Regions from separate parts of the Vibrio vulnificus NBRC 15645 genome, predicted to be linked through region 3. Evidence: predicted binding sites of a transcription regulator. Region 3 holds the regulator's gene; each other region holds the start of a gene.
The links. The regulator CRP, encoded in region 3, controls carbon source genes, mostly activating them, when cyclic AMP is high. The targets are predictions, from matches to a motif close to TGTGANNNNNNTCACA.
Positions count from the first base shown of each region.

Region 1 (5,241 bases), 770 kb from region 3:
CGCATCACCCGTTTCCACTACGATGCCACATTTGGCGCGTAGCCCTTTACGAATCAGGTGATGGTGAACCGCTCCCACTGCTAACATCGCGGGAATCGCTGCGTGGTTAGAGTTTACGGCACGGTCAGTCAGTAGGATGATGGAGTAACCATCGATCACAGCATCTTCCGCGTACTGACAAATACGTTTGAGTGCGCGTTCCAGTTTGCCAGCGTCTTCGTTGGCTTGGAAGACGATGTCTAACGTTTTTGCTTGTAAGTGTTCGTTGTCGATAGCACGCAGTTTTTCGAGCTCAGCGTTTGAGATCACTGGAGACTCAAGTTCTACTTTACGGCAATGAACCGGTGATTCTGCCAGCAAGTTCTGATCTTTACCGATGTAGGTATTGAGTGACATCACCATACGCTCGCGGATCGGGTCGATCGGCGGGTTAGTCACCTGAGCAAACAACTGCTTAAAGTAGTTAGCTAAATGCTGAGATTGATGCGATAGGATCGCAACTGGCCAGTCAGCACCCATCGAACCAAGGGGTTCATAGCCGGTTTGTGCCAGCGGCAGAATGATCTCATTCACTTCTTCTGCGCTGATGCCAAACGCTTGCTGGCGATGCAGTAGACGCTCTGGTGACGGTTGGCTGTGGACGTTATCGGCATCTGGCAGTGATTTGAGGCTTAGTAGATTATCCGTTACCCACTGTTCATACGGCTGAGCGTTGGCAATCGAATCTTTCACTTCTTCATCGGAAATGATGCGGCCTTGCTCGAGATCGGCAACGAAGATACGCCCTGGCTGCAAACGGCCACGGTATTCCACGTTTTCTGGCGGGATTTCCACAACACCAGATTCAGACGCCATGATCAGCATGTTGTCTTTGGTTACGGTATAGCGTGAAGGGCGCAGACCGTTACGGTCTAATGTTGCACCGACTTGCACACCATCGGTAAAGCAAACAGACGCAGGGCCATCCCACGGTTCCATGATGTTGGCATGGTATTGATAGAAGGCACGGCGTTTTGGATCCATGGTTTTGTTTTCTTGCCACGCTTCAGGAATCATCATCATTAGCGCGTGCGGTAGGCTGCGGCCTGAAAGCACCAGCAGTTCCAACACCATGTCAAAGTTTGCAGAGTCAGAAGCACCTTCCTGACAGATCGGCAATAGCATGTCGATCTCAGCTTGCGTGAAGAGCTTAGAGTCTAAGATCGCTTCGCGTGCTTTCATCCAGTTAAGGTTGCCGCGAACCGTGTTGATTTCACCGTTGTGCGCAATGTAACGGAAAGGTTGAGCCAAGCGCCATTTCGGGAAAGTATTGGTAGAGAAACGAGAGTGCACAAGAGCCAGTGCGGTGACCATGGTCGGGTTTTGTAGGTCTTGGAAATACTGAGGTACTTGCTCAGTGGTTAGCTGACCTTTATAGACCAAGGTTTTGTATGACATCGAGTTGATGTAGAAGTCATCCCCGATATTCGAAACGCTCTCAAGGCAAACGCGTACGGTGTAGTTACGCAGCACATATAGTTTGCGCTCAAGTTCTTCAGGTGAGGTACCTGGGCCGCCAGAAATGAACACATGCTCAAATTGAGGCTCTGTGCTCAGCGGATCGGCGCCAATCATCGAATTGTCGGTTGGCAGGACACGATAGCCAATGATGTCCAAATCAAGGCGTTTTGCATTGCGTTCTAGGATGTCACGGCATTGTTCGCGTTTGTATTCGTCTTTCGGGAACAAAACGACACCAACACCATATTTTTCAAAAGAAGGCAGCTTGATACCAAGCTTGACCGCTTCTTCTAACAAAAATTCGTGAGGCTTTTGCAGCAAAATACCCGCACCGTCGCCACTGCATGGATCGCAACCTTGACCACCACGGTGTTCCATGCGAGCTAGCATATCTAGAGCTTGTGTCACAACCTGATGGGATTTGCGGTTTTTGAGATGAGCGACAAAACCGATACCACAGGCATCATGCTCTAGCTCAGGAGTATAAAGCCCTTGCGAACTTTGCTCTCTATCTACCATAGATACTTCCTTCCAGTTCTAGAAGGCGCAGCAACACCAATACGATGAGATCGCATTCTCGGGTTGAGCCCCTTGTCCTTTATAGTTTTGAATCGCAATCAACCAGAGGGGGTTGATTTTGAGTCCTTTCCGTATCCCACAGGAAAAATTTTGTGGGAAAAACAATCCTTGGTGATAAGCCTGTTTTATTGGTCACTTTTTAGTGATTTATATAGGTTGGAGTGGCTTATCGCAGACATATTCCGCATTTGATTTTGTAATAAAGCTCACAAAAATGACGGTTATGTGTAAGTATCCTACAATTTTGTGACTAAGGAATGCAACGAAAAGTAACCAGAGTTAGGCAAGATTCTTGTTTAAAAATGCACTTTGCGTTTAACAAATATGCAACATTGGCCCGTTTTTCTTTTATTTATGCATGTTTATTGATTTTTGCCATGAAAAGCTTCGTTTGAATTTACTAAAATTTTGTGTTTTTTCTTGCAGGTGTGTAATTAATTTACAGAAACCGTAGTGAGATTGATTGCGGTTTTCAATTGGTGGTTTTCAATGCAATTACATGAGCTAGTGAATACGATTGGTCAGGATCTTCAGCGTCGATATGGAGAAAAAGTGCATAAATTGACGCTTCATGGGGGCTTTAGCTGCCCAAATCGCGATGGCACGATTGGCCGTGGTGGCTGTACTTTCTGCAATGTAGCATCGTTCGCTGATGAGCAAGCTCAAGTCAAAAGTATTCGAGAGCAATTGAGCGAGCGAGCGGGAGAAGTGCATCGCGCGAAAAAGTACTTAGCCTATTTTCAAGCCTACACCAGTACCTATGCTGAAGTGCAGGTGCTGAAAAACATGTATGAAGAAGCGTTGAAAGCCGCGGATATTGTCGGTCTTTGCGTAGGGACTCGCCCAGATTGTGTGCCTGATTCGGTGTTAGAGCTGCTCTCGGATTACGTGCAGCAAGGTTATGAAATTTGGTTGGAGTTGGGGCTGCAAACGGCCAGCAATGACACCTTAAAGCGGATCAATCGTGGACACGATTTTGAATGCTACGCAGAGATCACTCAGCGAGCTCGAGCCTTGGGCATCAAAGTATGTACGCATTTGATCGTTGGGTTACCAAAAGAGTCTCCAGACGATAACTTTGCCACCTTAGAAAAAGTGATTGAGGTCGGTACGGATGGCATAAAACTACATGGTTTGCATATTGTCGAAGGCAGCACCATGGCCAAAGCTTGGCGTGCGGGTAAGTTGGAAGCACCAGAATTAGAGCAATATGTCGAGATTGCCTGCGAAATGATTCGCCGAACACCGCCAGAGGTGATTTTCCACCGAGTCTCTTCAGCCGCTCGTCGTCCGACATTGCTATCGCCTTTATGGTGTGAAAATCGCTGGTTAGCCATGACTGAAATTGGTCAATACCTTGCTCAGCATGGCGGACAGGGCAGTGCGCTTGGCCATTCTTTTGTCTATACTAAACCGCAATTAAAAAGCGGAATTCACCCTCAATAGTTGGTATAGTCGCCGCACACACAATTCATCTAAGAGTGAGAATGGACAAGCAGTTTGCATGGATAGCACACCTCGCAGAACATTACGGCGCGATTATTTTAATGGCGGTGTTAGGCTATGTTGTGGTTCGGCTGCTGCATCTTCGTTATCAACGAGAGCTTGATACGCTGATTCTCGATTTGATGTCCCCTGTCTTATTGGTCGATCTCACTGGGCAGCATGTGCTACTGGCAAACAATGCAGCGATGCAGCAGCTTGGTGTTCGCCAGCTAAACCGAACGTATCTTTTTCCGGCGACGTTCGCCATTGAACAGTTGTCCAACTCGTTAACCTCACTCTCTGGTCGTCAGTTCAGTCAGCTTGCGTTTGCCTGGCAAGCATCGGAACACGAGCATCTTGACGTGGCGTTAAGTGGTCGCAAAGTTTACTACCGTGGCCAGCATTGCTGGCTACTGAATATCCAATTAAATCCTTCGAATCGCTCTCGTCATATGGACGATCTCGATGCCTTCTTAGTGGCGCAATCAGCATTAGATTCGCTAAGCGAACTGATCTGCCTGAAAGACAATGACGGCAAAATTCTGGCCACCAACCGCGCTTTTGAACTGTTCTGGGAAGGGCGGAGAGATGAAGCGATTATGCCGGAAAGTCGCCTGATGAAAGGCCGTCAAAGTGAACGCCGCTGGACGACCGATCCGCAAGGGCGCAGTTGTTTGTTGGAAGTTAATCAAAGTTTATTGATGACCAAAGCGGGTGAGCCAATTGGTACTCTTAGCATCAGCCATGATGTGACAGAGTGGCATGCCATGCAGCAAAATCTACGAGATGAGATGGAGCGCCGCAAAGATACCGAGGTGGCGTTGGCACAGCGAGATACCATCTTACAAAACATTTTGGAAGCCAGCCCTGATTCGATCGGTATCTTCAATGAGAATTTGGTGTATCAAGCGTGTAACGAGCCATTCGTGCGAGCGCTGGGCATCGCGGACGTGAATGATCTCATCGGTAAGCGTTTGCAAGATGTGGTTCCCGGTGAGATGTACCAGCGTCTCTCTGTGACGGACAGTCAGGTGTTGCACGAAGGTAAGTCGCTGCGTTATATCGATAAAGTGCTCGACAGTAATGGAGAATACGCTTGGTATGACGTGGTGAAGTCACCGTTTCGCGATCCCGCTTCGGGAACCAACGGCGTCTTGATCATGGCACGCGATATCTCGGAACGTTATCTCGCCGAGCAGAAATTGGAAGCCGCGAACCTCGAGCTAGAAAAACTAAGCTTTATGGACAGCTTAACTCAAGTGTCCAACCGTCGCCGTTTTGATGAGCAGCTGAATACTCTGTGGTTCCATCATGCTCGAGAAAAATTGCCGCTGACCATCATGCTTTGCGATATTGATTTCTTCAAAGAGTTCAATGATCGCTATGGCCATCAAGCAGGCGATGAGGCGCTGATCCAGGTGGCGACCGTTTTTAGTCAAGTCGTCAGCCGCTCATCTGATTGCGTCGCGCGCTATGGCGGAGAGGAATTTGCTCTGTTGTTGCCCAATACTACGGCAGAAGGGGCTTTGAAAGTGGCGGAGAAGATCCACACTTACATCGCCGAAAGCAACATCGCCCATCAAGGCTCCAAGATTGCAGGGCGAGTAACCATCAGTATTGGTTTGGTTTCTTACATTCCCTCTCCTGAAGATGTTCCTGATATGGGGGTGGCGCTTG
Region 1 covers NZ_CP012881.1:1,019,583-1,024,823, reverse strand. The annotation lists gene gltB (glutamate synthase large subunit) at 1-2,019, opposite strand, end outside; gene mnmL (tRNA modification radical SAM protein MnmL/YtqA) at 2,569-3,525, shown strand; gene AOT11_RS04630 (sensor domain-containing diguanylate cyclase) at 3,567-5,241, shown strand, end outside.
Region 1: the regulator CRP is predicted to act here: its motif matches at 2,275-2,290, upstream of gltB (glutamate synthase large subunit).

Region 2 (5,241 bases), on a different replicon from region 3:
AGCAGATCTTTCACCTTGCCGATGGCAATACCTTTAGCGAGCCAACCCTGAATTTCGCGAATCATCTCGATATTGTCTTCACTGTAGAGTCGATGCCCTTTCTCAGTACGTTCGGGTTGAACTAAATTGTAGCGACGCTGCCACGCCCTTAAAGTGACCGGCTTAACCCCCGTAATCTCAGAGACTTCGCGAATCGCATACCACTTTTCTACTGCATTTTCTTCATTACAAACCATAACGTAATTTCAACTCTTGTGGATAAGGCTTGAGGTATTTTTGGCTTTCCAAATAGCCATCAGGATGGGTATTGAGATAGTGGCGAATCAAGGTCAATGGTGCCAACAGTGGCAGCATACCTGTGCGATAATCATCGATCACTTGCGCCAACTCGCTTTTCTGCTCTTTGTTCAGTGCCGTTTTAAAATAGCCTTGAACATGCATCAACACATTGGTGTTGTTTTTACGGCTTGCTCGATGGGTTAGCGCGACCATCAACCCTTGACGGTATTCAACAGCAAACTCGTTGATATCATAATCGGCTATTTTGGCTACCAAGCGGCCCAAGGTTTTATAAGACTCTGGATGATGCGCCATCAAGGTCAGTTTGTAGCGAGAGTGGAACTCGACGATGCTTTTGCGCGACAACTGATTCAGCACGTTGGTATTAAAATCATGCAGGCAATAAACACGAGTGACGAAATTTTCACGCAGCACAGGATCGTTCAGGCGGCCATCTTCTTCCACCGGCAACCAAGGCATTTTGCGCATCAGAGTTTGGGTGTACAAACCAACGCCTTCTTTCTCCGCGCCATGAGCTTTGTAGACCTTGACCTTCTCCATGCCACAGGTGGGTGATTTTGCGCAGACAATGTAACCACTTAAAGAGTGTGCCATTAATCGATCAACTTGCTGCTCAGAGTAAGAGAGCATCTGCTCAGTGTAATCTTTGTCAGGGTTCTTTGTTTCCACCATCGCGATTCGTTCTTCATTCGAAATAAGGCGAATCGTCGGGCGCGGTACAGGCATTCCCATCCCCACCTCAGGGCAAACCGGCACAAAGGAGAAGTGTGGCATCAGTTCCTGCACCACAAAACGACTCTGTTTATGTCCCCCATCAAAACGGACTTGATCACCCAACACACATGCACTGATACCGATCTTTAGTGTAGAAGAACTCATGCTCATCACCCTTGTACAAAAAAATTACTTGTACAATTTATAGCAAGCAAACTTGAGTTGTACAAATATTTTTTTTGTACATATCTAGGAAAAATCCACAATTAACGTTACTAAACCATGTCATAGGTTATTAACATGTAACAAATCACCCATAAGTTGCGACGCTCCCACCCCCTCCCAACGCCCCTGTGACGCACTTCAAGCATGGCAAATCGATTGCCCCTTAAGTTTCAACATTTTTAGTTATCAATCGTGGTTATAAATGTATAATCAGGAGCTTTTGTGAGCCACCTCTCATGGAATGGCGAATTATCTAGCTAGTATTGCCTCAACGAACGAAAACAGTTTCAACAGAATTGGTAATTTGACTCTGTTTTTGATGACAATTACCTCAATAGAAATATTGGAGAATACTATGGCAACCCCACACATCAACGCACAACCAGGTGATTTTGCAGAAACCGTACTTATGCCAGGCGATCCGCTACGCGCTAAGTACATCGCAGAAACTTTCTTGGAAGATGTAAAACAAGTTTGTGACGTTCGTAACATGTTCGGCTTCACTGGCACTTACAAAGGTAAAAAAGTGTCTGTTATGGGCCACGGTATGGGTATCCCATCTGCATGTATCTATGTTCACGAACTGATCGCGGAATACGGCGTGAAAAATGTTATCCGCGTTGGTAGCTGTGGCGCGGTGCGCGACGACGTTAACCTGATGGACGTTGTGATCGGCATGGGTGCTTCGACGGATTCTAAAGTAAACCGTATCCGCTTTAACGATCACGATTTCGCTGCACTGGCGGATTACGGTCTATTGGAAGAAGCCGTTAAACAAGCACGTGCGCAAAACGTACCAGTAAAAGTCGGTAACGTATTCTCTGCGGATCTTTTCTACACACCAGAAGCAGACATCTTCGAGAAGATGGAAAAACTGGGCATCCTAGGTGTGGATATGGAAGCGGCTGGCATCTACGGTGTGGCTGCGGATCTGAAAGCAAAAGCACTGACTATTCTGACTGTTTCTGACCACATCATCCGTGGCGAGAAACTAAGCTCTGAAGATCGTCAGAAGTCGTTCAACGACATGATGAAAGTCGCGCTAGAAACAGCAATCAATCTTTAAGTTTTTTGGCTGGGTTCGCCCAGCCACCGAATAATCCCGAGGGGGCGATCGTGTCTAACGGCGAACTGCCAAAAGACGCAGATGGGTTACAACTCAACTTTTGTAAAACATTGGCGTGTGACAACTTTGGTCTGAGCGATGCAAAACGATACGTTTTGCAACATGCGAACCCTAAGCGTCCAGCGATGGTCTGTCGTGAATGTGGAGCTTTCCCCCCCTTACTTAACAACCGTGAAGTGTTGAATGAGCTGCATCGCTTACGTCAACTTCACAGTGATGGTTTGCCAGCGTGTCGCAACGACGACTGCGCAAACTTTGGCCTTTCTGTTCATACCCACAAACATCTCTACCATGCCTTTGGTTACAGTGGTGATCGCCAACGCTATCGCTGCAAAGCATGCCAATCCACGTTTGTCGATAAATGGTCTGGCGCCAACAAAAAGCTTCAGTTTCAAGAAAACTTAATGGGCCTGTTGTTCACCGGTTACTCGGTGCGCGAGATTTGCCGTAAACTGGCCATCAACCCAAAAACGTTTTATGACCATGTTGAACACATTGCCAGCCGTTGCCGCCGTAAATTGGCAACGATTGATGCGCGATGGGTCAACCATGCGCTCAATTACGAACTTGCTTCTCATTACCAACGTTTGCAACCCAATAGCGACAATGGTGTCTATTGGATGGCCACAGGCGATGCGCATTCTGGCTATATTCTTTGCCAACATGTGAACTACTCTGCCAAAGAAGAGCCACTAGGTACGGTTGATCACAACCCTTACGAAGCGATTTCACGTTTTGTTTCTCCGCAATACACCGCAGAGGCAAAAGAGCCAGAAAACACACCTTCTGACTATCTGCGTGAACGTATCGACCAGAAATACCAAACCATTTTGGCCCGCGGCAACGTTGAAGATCCAATGGGAAATATGGCAACCTTCAACTACCCGACGAAAGGCGCCGTAGTTCGTCCGCCTTACACCTCTTATGCGCATTATTTGCATGTGCTGGATATGTGTAATGAAGCTGGACGCGTCTCACTTTACATGCCACAAGATCCACTATTGCGCTCTGCGGCCCTGAGTGTTTGCCTCCCTCGAATCCAAAGTCAAAATGTTGACCTACTTTATGTCGACGAAGATCCCAGTTGGGATTTAAACCAATCATTTGAAAAGTTTGACATTGTCTACATGAGTTGGTGGCGAGATCGCTGGGCAATTGCCAACCAAGGCAGCAAACTCAAAGGTATTTGTTATCTTGCAGGTAACAAAAATCTGCCAGAACAATGGTTTAACAAAGCAACCACGCGAAATATCTCGTTCTATCAGTCACGTTTTCAGTTATTGTTTGAAGGGTTTGTCAACGAACCAAGACGAAAACTCAGACCGGGTGGCGTCTTACCATTGCTCGACATTTTCAGAGCTTGGCATAATTTGTGCTATCAAGATAAACATGGACAAACGCCAGCCCAACGACTAGGTGTTACAGAGAGCCCATTAACCATTAAACAGCTTCTGTCCTAGCACTATCGTCTGTCTGGGTTAAGATTATGTGAAACGACACCCAATATTGTCATTCATTTAGTATTAACTCAGTAAATTATTGCGGATGAATGATGCGAATTTTTGACACGTCAATATAATGAACGTGTTGTACGCCAACTGAATCGCATGGATGTAAATTTTGGATAAAAGCCAACTTCAGTTAGACGCTGAACTTAGACAAATCAAAGCCCGCGTAAATAGTGAGCCTGCGGAGGTACTGAAAATTGCCGAGCAGTGCTACATCCGCGCCGAGCAAATTGTCTACCCAGAAGCGGAAATTGAAGCCCTTTTAATCCAGTCGCACTGCTGTTGGTGTTTGATGGATTACCGCCGTGGTTTAAAACTCATCAAAGAAGCCCACAGCAAACAAAACCGCCTCGACAACGACGACCGACTACCTCAAATTCTCCACTTATATGCCCTACAATACTGGGGTCAAGCCAAATATTACTCTGCTCAGCAATACTGGATTAACGCGCTGGAACAATCCGCGTTGATTGATGAAACCGAGATACAGATTGAAGCGTTAATTGGCTTGGGCAACGTTTGGCGTATCACTAACGATTACAAACTGGCTGCGTCGACGCACGAACTCGCGGTTAAAGTCGCAAACAATGCACGTATTAACTGGGCGGAAGGCAAAGCGCGTATTTTGCTGGCTTGGGACTACTACCTGCTCAATAACTACGTGGAAATGCTGACCATCTTGGATGGGGCTAGCGAAGTGCTCAAAGACTACCCCGACAACACATGGCAAGCGGAAATCTGGGATTTTCGCGGTCTTGCCTTACTCGGCTTGGAGCGTTTGGATGCCGCCGACGAGGCAACCAAAAAAGCACATGATCTTGCGGTTGAACACAACCTTACTTGGATGAAAGCCCATTCCTTTATCAGCCGCGCGCGCTTAGAACTACTACGGAAAAATACCCTAAATGCTTCGGTCTTACTCGATCAAGCTGAAATCTCTGCGTTGCAATTTGATAATGGTGAACTGTTAAGCCAAATTTGCTTCCAACAATCCAAAGTGGCGGAAGAGCAAGGCAACTTTGAAGTGGCTTATCAAGCCTTTCGCAAGTATCGCCACTACTCGCTGCAAATGCTGCGAGAGCAAACTAACCGCGTTGGTCTAGACAAAGCACGTAGCTCCAAACGTCAGCTCGAACAGCGAGCACGCAAACTCATTAACCGTATTCGAGCCCAGCACGAATACGATCCAGAGCGTCAGTTTTCGAATGTGGTGTCTGAAACCTATTGGTGGGAACAACTGGTCTTATTTAAAACCGAACTCAAGCAGGCCAACCATTCCATCATCATGATCCAACATGCAGATCCTGCGTATCTGGAAGTGTGTACCGAGTTAGCGCATAGCTTGTCGACACCAAAAGATCTCATCTC
Region 2 covers NZ_CP012882.1:54,764-60,004, forward strand. The annotation lists gene AOT11_RS16085 (MerR family transcriptional regulator) at 1-236, opposite strand, end outside; gene AOT11_RS16090 (YbgA family protein) at 226-1,179, opposite strand; gene deoD (purine-nucleoside phosphorylase) at 1,595-2,305, shown strand; gene AOT11_RS16100 (lactate dehydrogenase) at 2,356-3,825, shown strand; gene AOT11_RS16105 (tetratricopeptide repeat protein) at 3,986-5,241, shown strand, end outside.
Region 2: the regulator CRP is predicted to act here: its motif matches at 1,461-1,476, upstream of deoD (purine-nucleoside phosphorylase).

Region 3 (5,241 bases):
TATTGCTTGGTGCCGCATTGAATGAGCAATGGCAAGGCCGTGCTCGTGATGTGCTGGTAGCGGCAGGCAAAGAAGGTTTATTAGTGTTGGTGGCTGGCGCAAACGTGGTGCGTTTTACCCCTTCACTCGTCATTACTAAACAAGAAATTGAAGAAGGTTTCGCGAAGCTAGACAAAGCGATCGCTTCTCTAGTCTAAGCGCTGCTTATGCCGAACATTCACCCATGGACACGGGTGGATGTTCGATGCCTTTCCTAGGCTCTAAGGCTTAGAACCTAGGGCCTTCTATACTCTTCCTAATTGAAGCTGCAGGCATGTTGGCTGTATTTGTTACTCCCAATCGCAAAGTCTATCTATGCTGATGGAGATAAAGTCATTTACTGCCTACCTGCAACGTTAATTCGTTTGGGTTTGTGCATCTGGAGGGAATATTGATGCTAGTTGTTCGCCCTATTGCAATGTCGGACTATGAATCTTTGCACACCTGTGCGGTTGAGTCAGGGCATGGATTTACTTCACTACCGGTTAACGAAGAATTGTTAACTAATCGAATTACCCATTCTGAATACAGTTTTGCCAAGGCCAATGTGACCGAGCCGGGAGACGAAGGCTATCTGATGGTCGGTTTTGACAGTGAAACTGGCGAGGTTGCAGGAACCACGGGTATCGAAGCCTCAATTGGCTGGGATGTGCCGTTTTACTCGTATCACATCAGCAAGATTGTTCACTCATCGCCGAAATTAGGCGTCAACAATGTGGTGAAACTGCTGACCTTTGGCAATAACTACACCGGTTGTAGCGAAATTTGTACCCTATTTTTGCGTGAGAAGTTTCGTCAAGGCTTGAACGGTCGTCTGATGTCTAAGTGCCGTTTTCTGATGATGGCAGAGCATCCGCACCGTTTCTCTCAAACCATTTTTGCCGAAATGCGCGGTGTTTCTGATGCGCAAGGCAACTCGCCATTTTGGCAGTGGCTGCAAGAGCACTTTTTCTCAATCGATTTCACCATGGCGGATTACCTCACGGGCATCGGTAAGAAAGGTTTTATTGCCGACTTGATGCCAAAGCTGCCGATCTACATCAACCTGCTGAGCCCAGAGGCGCAAGCGGTGATTGGTCAAGTGCATGACAACACAAGACCTGCGCTGAAGTTGCTGGAAAGAGAGGGGTTTACCAACCGTGGTTACGTCGACATTTTCGATGGTGGTCCAACGGTGGAATGCGATTTACGCAATATTGAATCGGTGCGCCATTCCGTGCGTGCGAAAGTGCGAATCAGTGAGCATTCGAGCTCAAAAGCGTTCTTAATTGCCAATACTTCATTTGAGGATTTTCGTGCGACTGCCGCCAAAGCAGCGTATGACCCTGCAACATCAAGCGTGATTTTATCTCCAGCCGTCGCCGAAGCGTTGAACGTTGAAGATGGTCACTACGTACGCATGTTGCCGCAGTAAACAGAAAGGAAGAGATGATGACACAGTGGATTGCAGGTGAATGGGTCGAAGGTTTAGGTGAAGAGTTTACCTCTCTCTCCCCGTATGACAATCAGGTTGTTTGGCGAGGCAAGGGAGCCACGGCTGAACAAGTAGAGATGGCGGTCAAAGCTGCGCGCCAAGCGTTTGTTGGTTGGAAAAAATTGTCCGTTGCCGAACGAGAAGCAGTGGTGTTGGCGTTTGCTGAGCAAGTGAAAGAGAACAGTGAAGAGATCGCCCAAGTGATCGCCAAAGAAACCGGCAAGCCCCTTTGGGAAACGCGCACTGAAGCGGCGGCAATGGCGGGTAAAATTGCCATTTCGATTCGTGCATACCATGAGCGTACTGGCGAGTCGCAAAAAGAAGCGGCAGGCAATCAGATTGTTTTGCGTCACCGCCCGCTTGGCGTGATGGCGGTTTTTGGCCCGTATAACTTCCCAGGTCACTTACCTAATGGCCACATTGTGCCTGCACTACTGGCAGGGAACACGGTGGTGTTCAAACCTTCCGAGCAAACCCCGTGGACGGGTGAGCTTGCGATGAAGCTATGGCAAGCAGCTGGGTTGCCGCAAGGGGTGATCAACCTTGTACAAGGTGGCAAGGAAACGGGCATTGCATTGGCAGACTCGAAAGGCATCGATGGCTTGCTGTTTACGGGAAGCGCCAACACAGGCCACTTATTGCATCGCCAGTTTGCCGGTCAGCCGGGCAAGATGCTGGCACTTGAAATGGGGGGCAATAACCCTATGGTGATCACCGATCACTATGGCGATCTTGATGCCACCGTCTACACCATTATCCAATCGGCCTTTATCAGTGCAGGACAGCGCTGTACCTGTGCGCGTCGTCTCTACATCCCATTGGGTGAGAAAGGCGATGCACTGATCACCCGCTTGGTCGAAGCGACCAAGAAGTTGCGCGTTGATCAGCCATTTGCAGAACCCGCTCCTTTCATGGGACCACAGATTTCGATGGCTGCTGCAAACTTCATTTTGGCGGCGCAAGCCAACCTGCAATCGCTTGGTGGAGAGAGCTTGATTGAAGCCAAAGCGGGTACGGCGGCATTTGTCACGCCGGGTATTATCGATGTCACCAACATTGCCGAGTTGCCCGATGAAGAATATTTTGGCCCATTGCTGCAAGTGGTACGTTATCAAACACTAGAGCAAGCGGTTGAGCTCGCCAATGATACCCGCTTTGGTTTATCGGCCGGTTTGGTGTCAACCGATGATGGTGAGTGGCAATACTTCGTTGACCATATTCGTGCTGGCATCGTCAATCGTAACCGTCAGCTAACGGGTGCGAGCGGTGATGCACCGTTTGGTGGCCCTGGTGCGTCGGGCAACTTGCGCCCCAGTGCGTATTACGCCGCGGATTACTGTGCCTATCCAATGGCTTCGATGGAAGGGGAGGAGACATTACTCCCTGCAACGTTAAGCCCAGGCGTCGAACTGTAAAATAATAATAAGGGTGCGTTAGTCGCCCAAGGGCGCAGTGGGATCGAGCCTGAGTCACTGTTGCCCAGTGATAAGTGAGGTTTTTACACCTCGGTCATCGCCGTCACAGGTTGATGGCGATGTCGGTTGTACTCTGGACTGCAACCGCCATCGCCATTTTTCCATTTACGCTATAACTGACAACGTGAATCTACAACAACAAGGAGGCGTTATGACGCCAGCTGTTCTCTTTCAATCGCTATGGAATGACTATATTCAACGTTTGTGTCCTTCCGCTGCAAAAGTTCATCAACTGCTTGAAGAAGACGAGCCATTGATTAACGACCACATCGCTTTGCGCACATTTAATGTTGCTCCGCTGGGTATTGAGACGCTAGCTAAGCCATTTCTAGACCTTGGCTATGTGGCGTGTGGTGATTACCTGTTTAAGAGCAAAAAGTTGATTGCCAAGCACTTTGAGCATCCCGACCCTACCCAACCTAAAGTGTTTATCAGCGCGCTCAAAGTGGATGAATGCTCGGAGGCGTTGCAAGCCATCGTCGAAAAATTGGTGGCGCAAGTCGACGCCTCTCGCCTAGAGGACTGTGCATTTTTACACGGTGGCCGCTTATGGGAGCTGTCGTTTGCTGATTACCAAACCCTAGCACAAGAAAGTGAATACGCGTCTTGGTTGGCGGCTCATGGCTATGGTGCCAATCACTTTACCGTCAGTGTTAATCAGCTCAAGGCGTTGGACTCGGTTAAAGGCGTGAATGATCACTTACGCAACGCAGGTTTTGTCATTAATGAAGTGGGTGGTGAAGTCAAAGGCTCGCCAGAGGTGTTGCTCGAGCAATCCTCGACCATGGCCGACAAAGTGGCGGTGCACTTTAGCGAGGGCAGTGAAATCGTTCCTGGTGGTTTCTACGAGTTCGCCAAGCGTTACCCGATGGACAACGGTGAGCTTTACCCAGGGTTTGTAGAAGCTTCTGCCGATAAGATTTTCGAAAGCACTAATGGTTAATAGGACTGGTTAACAGAAGCGGTTAACAGAGTCGCTCACGGCTCTCAATTGCCGTCTCTGTGACACAAAAAAGCCACTCATGTTGCCATGAGTGGCTTTTGAAACTGTTCATCGCTAATGGAAATTAACGAGTACCGTAAACAACGATAGTCTTGCCGTGTGCAGAAATCAGGTTTTGCTCTTCGAGCATCTTCAAGATACGACCTACTGTCTCACGAGAACAGCCAACGATTTGACCGATTTCTTGACGAGTGATCTTGATCTGCATGCCATCTGGGTGTGTCATCGCATCTGGTTGTTTAGCAAGATTCAATAGCGTCTGAGCGATACGACCAGTTACGTCTAGGAATGCCAAGTCACCCACTTTTTGGCTGGTCACTTGCAGACGGCTTGCCATCTGAGCAGATAGACGCATCAGGATGTCAGGGTTTACCTGAATTAGCTGACGGAATTTCTTGAATGAGATTTCCGCGACTTCACAAGGAGATTTTGCGCGAACCCAAGCGGTACGCTCTTGGCCTTCTTCAAACAGGCCTAGTTCACCAATAAAGTCACCTTGATTTAGGTAAGAAAGGATCATTTCTTTACCTTCTTCATCCTTAATCAGTACCGCAACAGAACCTTTTACGATGTAGTAAAGCGTTTCTGCTTTTTCGCCCGCATGAATTAGCGTGCTTTTTGATGGGTACTTATGAATATGACAGTGTGAAAGAAACCACTCTAGTGTTGGATCGGTTTGAGGTTTACCTAGAACCATAATATCTCACTTCCTCTGCAGGGTACGCTTGCCGCTATCCATATTTTAGCGAAGCCTTAATCTTGGCTTCCTAGAATAAGAGCTGTTAACTAAGGCTGCAAGCTATCTTGTGTTTCGGTTTGAAATAGTATCCTTTTTCGAAAACGATTTCTTGATTTTAATCGTGCCGAGTATCGGATTTTTTAAGCAAAACTGTGCACATGATCACGGTATGAAAAGTAATCGCTCTCTGCGCTGGGTTTTTATCCAATTTTGCCCGTTTCAATCAATTGTTGCAGGATAGGCTGCACAATCAATTCCATAGCAAAACTCATTTTTCCTCCCGGCACCACAAGGGTGTTGTGGCGTGACATGAACGAGCCATCGATCATCGCCAGTAGGTATGGAAAATCAACGTTTTTGATTCCTCTAAGACGAATCACCACAAAGCTTTCATCAAGGCTTGGGATACCTTTGGCGTTGAGCGGATTGGAGGTGTCGACCGTTGGGACTCGCTGAAAGTTGATGTGAGTACGAGAAAATTGCGGTGTGATGTAATTCAGATAGTCGTCCA
Region 3 covers NZ_CP012881.1:1,788,948-1,794,188, forward strand. The annotation lists gene AOT11_RS08330 (aspartate aminotransferase family protein) at 1-197, shown strand, start outside; gene astA (arginine N-succinyltransferase) at 434-1,453, shown strand; gene astD (succinylglutamate-semialdehyde dehydrogenase) at 1,471-2,928, shown strand; gene AOT11_RS08345 (DUF1338 domain-containing protein) at 3,140-3,931, shown strand; gene crp (cAMP-activated global transcriptional regulator CRP) at 4,056-4,688, opposite strand; gene AOT11_RS08355 (phosphoribulokinase) at 4,931-5,241, opposite strand, start outside.

Region 4 (5,241 bases), 490 kb from region 3:
AAACGGCTGCGCAGAAAACGGTGTAGCGCCAACGCATAGATTTGGTATTGCAAATCGTAGCGATGATCCACCATCGCCCCTTGCAATGCCTCACCATGATAAAAATGCACCGCGTCACCCAAATGGTTGGACTTCCAGTCCAGCACGTAATATTTGCCTTGGTGTTCAAACACCAAATCAATAAAGCCTTTGAGCATGCCTTGCACCGTTTGGAAACCGAGATCCCCCGCGCGAGCAGAAAGGGGATCATGACGCTGAATGACTTGGTTTAAACTGGCAGCGCTGAGCACTTCTATCGGCAATAAGAACTCCATTTCCACCAGACGCTGTGACGGCGTTTTTTGGTTGAGGTACAAATGTTTGCCATCAAGCGGCGTTGACAACACGGTATCCACCAGCTGCTGCAAAACGGGCAACCATTCAAGGTCGATCAAGTTTTTTTCCATCAGCTCGGTGATCACTTGGCGATTCTGTTCAGAGTCCGCCGCTTGAGTAAACTCCACCTCTTCAAACAACGAGTGCAAAAACGTACCGGCGCTGGCGCCACGGGGGAAGGTAAAAATCGACTTCTCCACTTCTTGGATTGGCGCTTGCGGATCTTCGGTGGAAGAGTCGATATCAAACCCCACCACTTCTAAACTGGCGTCGTAGTCGCTTTGATGGCTACCTTGTTTGACCAAACCGGAGTAACTGGTGATGCGCCATAAACGATCGATCGGCGTGGCCAGCTCTTGCGCAGAGAGCGACAACGCGGGCGTTGCGATAGGTTGATATCGCTCATCCGGCAAGGTTGGCGGTGAGATAACGACAATGCTGTCTGACTGCGTTTGTTGTCCTGCCAACGCTTGTTGCAGCGTGGCAATTCCCCCTTCTTGGCCATTTTGCACCAAATACCCCATGGCACTGCGATGCACGCCCGTGGGTTCTTTAGTGGAGCGACCGTTGCGCAGTGGCGCCGCGCCAATGAAACAGCCATAAACGGCGCGAGTGAGCGCCACATAAATAAGGCGTAAGTCTTCCGCTAATCGTTCTTTGTCCGCTTGTTGCAGCGCGGCATCACTGGCGGTGATATCTAACACGGTGCGATCGGTTTGCGCGTCGTAAAACTTCGCTTCGCTGGCTTCTCGATGGGCAAAGACAAACGGGAGAAAAACCAGATCGTACTCAAGCCCTTTTGATTTGTGGATGGTGACGATCTGCACCAAATTGCGTTCCGATTCGAGACGTTGGATCTGCTCATCGCTGCCGCCAATACCATTGTGCGCATCGCTAATGGCTTGAGCAAACCAACGCAACAAACCGTGGTCGCTGTCGATCTCATTGCTTGCTTGCTGCAGCAGCTCGGCTAAATGCATCAAGTCCGTGAGTGTGCGCTCACCCTCTTGCTGAGTCAGCAAACGTTCTGCGATATGACGTTTGGCCATCACCGCTCGCAGCATCGGCATCACGCCACGAGAAAGCCACAGCTTACGGTATTCTTTAAACTCACTGAGCGCTTTTTCCCACGCATTTTCATCGTTATTCAATTTATCCAGACTGGCGGCATCAAGGGCAAACAGCTCACAAGCCAATGCCGCCCGCAATGCGCGATCGTCTTCACTGGTGAGCACCGCTTGCAATATGCGCTGAACATCTTGCGCGACGGGGCTGAGAAAAACGCTGTCGCGGTTCGAGAGATAGACACTGGCGATGCCTTGCTTAGCGAGAGTTTGCTTAATCAATCGCCCTTCGCTGCCGGTTCGTACCAACACCGCAATGTCACCCGCTTGAATGGCGTGCTGTAGCTCACCTTGCTGGAATGACGCCTGACCTTGCTGTGAGAGCGTCAGAATCTGCTGAATCTGACTGGCGGTCGCCTCGGCCATCGCTTGCTGATATTCCCCTTTCGCCACGGGTTTTTCTTCGCACTCTTGTAACCAGTAGGTCAGGGCTGGCTGCTTTTGGCCTGCCATGTTCCAAATGCGTTGTTCCGCTTTGGGGCTAAAACTGACTGGCAAAAATGGAATGTCTTGATCATAAATAAATGGGCTGTCTGGTTGTTGAAACAGTTGGTTTACCGCCAACACCATTTCAGCACTGGATCGCCAGTTTGTTCCCAAGGTGTAGTGGGCACTCACTTGGTTACGCGCTTTGATGTAAGTGAAGATATCAGCCCCACGGAAGCCGTAAATCGCCTGCTTCGGGTCGCCGATCATAAACAGCCCAGTTTGTGGGTGTTCCAAATAAATACGACTAAAGATACTGTATTGCAAAGGGTCGGTATCTTGGAACTCGTCAATCATGGCAACGGGGTAAAGAGTACGAATTCGACTTGCCAATAACTGCGCTTCATCTTGATCGATCGCCGCGGATAAACGCGTTAACAAATCGTCAAATGACAAACGCTGTTTCTGCTCTTTGGCTTTGGCCAGCCATGCGCGACATTGCTCAATCGCGTGTGCCAACAATGGGGCTTTTAAGCTAGCCGGGTTGGCCAAAAACGCGTCAATTTGCTCAAATAGCGGATGCGTTGGCGCAGTGCCTTTGGCTGTTTTGGCCAGCAGCTCGCTTTGAGCAAATTTGGCCAGCTTATCTGGGTAGTGGTAATCAAACGTGTCGCTTTCCGCCCAGCGATTCACCGTATCTAACCACTCTGGTAATGACTTTTTGGTGTAACTGCGTTTGTTGATATCAGATTGTTCTATGAGCGTTTGCAATTCAGGCTGCGCCGCTCGCCAAGCACTTTTGAGCTGCGTAATTTTTTGCAGGTTTTCTTGATGCAACGCCGCAAGATCACCACTCATCGCGTTGACGCTCAGCGCCAATGGCGCACCAGTGAGATAACGGCCAATGTCGCTCAACAACGCCGCGGGTGAACCCCAAATCTGGCGCACTTCACCGGCCAATGTTGTGGGCAAGGGATAGAAATTGCGTCGCCAATAATCGGCCACCACTTGCGCTTTTAACTGACTTTCATCGGTGACAAATTCGTTGTTAAAACGGCTGCCGGATTCAAACGCATTTTGCGTGAGCATCCGTTGGCAAAAACCGTGAATAGTGAACACCGCCGCTTCGTCCATCTGCCTTTCGGCTTGCAGCAAAATAGCGGCAGCCTGCTTGTGATCGGGAAAGTCACGCAGCAGCGGCTCAATGATGGGATCTTGGCTGTGTCCTCGAGCAAACGCCAAACGCGCATCATGAATACGCGCACGAATGCGATCACGCAGCTCACCGGTTGCGGCTTCGGTAAAGGTCACGACCAAGATTTGATCCACCGTCAGTGGAGCTTGATGACGCGTCTCTTCACTGCCATGCCCAAGCAGTAAGCGCAAATACAATCCAGCAATGGTGAAAGTTTTACCTGTCCCCGCCGACGCTTCAATTAACCTTGCGCCATGTAATGGAAAGGTCATGGTTTGTAACGGGGTTGGCTCAGGCTTGTGCGTCATCTTACTCACTGTCTCCGGATCATCTGCTGTTTGATCTGTGATCAAACCTTAAAAACGCTATGAATTTATCTTAACTCTCTAAATATTAGGATGTTGTGGGATCTTACTCACGGAACATCCTCGCCGCTCTGGGTAGTATGCGCCTCACGAGATCAAAGGGTTCGACACGAACCACTCAACCGAATCATGGTCCCTCTGACCTTGTGGCCGTACAGCAAACGCCCTACACGATAATGATTTTCTGGCGGCCACCCTACTTCCTCTCCATTGCAGCGCTTTTATCCCATTGTTGACGTTGAGCGACATCGTTTATGCTTCCTCTGACGCATCCACAACGGACAATCTTGCCCCTTGCAGCACCAAACTACTCATCAAACGCACTTGATGGGCCAGTTGATCATTCCATTTTGGCCAAATACGACTGATGTAACTGTCTGCGCCTTCCCCTGCGCCCAAGAAACCATCATTGAAGGTATCCGCCATTTTTTTCAACGCTTTCTCTTCATCATCATTCCATTGCCCGCGGCTTATGCCAGCTTCGATGGCCGCCAATGCGGTTTTGGGGAAATACGCCAAAGGCTGGGTCATGCCTTCGATATACAGGCGGATCAATTCGTTAAGCAAGGATTTGGCTTGGCCAGCATCCGCCATCGCCGGGTATTTGAGGTGCACAACCCCCTCTTTCTTGTCGTAGCCAATCAAATGCGTCACTTTGGCAACGCCCATAGCCGACATCGAAAGGTGATCAATCCAACCCGCTAAGTAATCTTGAGAGCGAATTTTGCCACTGCGATAACGCAGTAACCCAGATTGATAGTGCTGTGTTAACCAACCGCTCAAATGAATCGTTTTGCCTTCACCAACTGGCGTAAAGGCCAGATCCACTTCGAGATCATCCAAAGCCGCGTGAGATAGCCCGGTTAATTTTTCCATTAATGCTTCAGCTTGCACGCGGTTAGTATCAAATTCCAACTCGCCAAAGGCACCGATCGGCAACTTGCCCTGAGCACGCAATTCACTGCGTACTTCCTCAATCAGCGGCTGTGCCATGTCAGGCGTGCTGTTTTCATCCGATAAGAGACGATGCAGCAACTGTTCACGCAATTGGAAGCTGTTGAGTCCATCCAAAATAAACGGCTCTTCATCGGCCATCACGGCCATTGGTGGCTCGAAAACGACTTTCAAACGGCGATTGAAGAAGTACTGCACTGGCAGTCGCCAGAAACGTTGCAACTCAACCAGATCCAGTTCAAGCGGGAACGTGGCACCCAGTAAATAATCGTCAAGGGCTTGATAAAATGGCGCACTTTGCTGCGATGGCATTTGGCCTTCACTCTGCTGCTGGGCCGCTGGAATCCACTCTTTGGCATAGCTTTTCGCGTTGCTTGGAGGTTCGCCTAAAAACGCTTGGGGGCTAAATGGCACCATGGGATGCTCGCAGGTGATCATCTTTAATAGGCGCGCACCAGATTCATCCACACCGAGATGCTCATCTCCCGCTAAACAGTAGTTTTGCTGGCAATACTCCATCAACTCAGCCACCAGCACCGACGGCACTTTCTCGGTGTTGTCTTGCACGGAACGTCCGACATAGCTGATGTAAACACTTTGCTGCGCAGACAAGAGAGCCTCTAGGAACAAGTAGCGGTCATCGTCGCGGCGAGAGCGGTCCCCCGCTCTGGCGCGGCCATGAATTAAATCGAATCCTTCCGGTGCCACACTGCGTGGATAGACGCCATCGTTCATCCCCAATAAGCAGACGGTACGAAATGGAATCGAACGCATCGGCATCAAGGTACAAAAATTCACTTGT
Region 4 covers NZ_CP012881.1:2,281,131-2,286,371, reverse strand. The annotation lists gene recB (exodeoxyribonuclease V subunit beta) at 1-3,428, opposite strand, end outside; gene recC (exodeoxyribonuclease V subunit gamma) at 3,738-5,241, opposite strand, start outside.
Region 4: the regulator CRP is predicted to act here: its motif matches at 3,525-3,540, upstream of recB (exodeoxyribonuclease V subunit beta).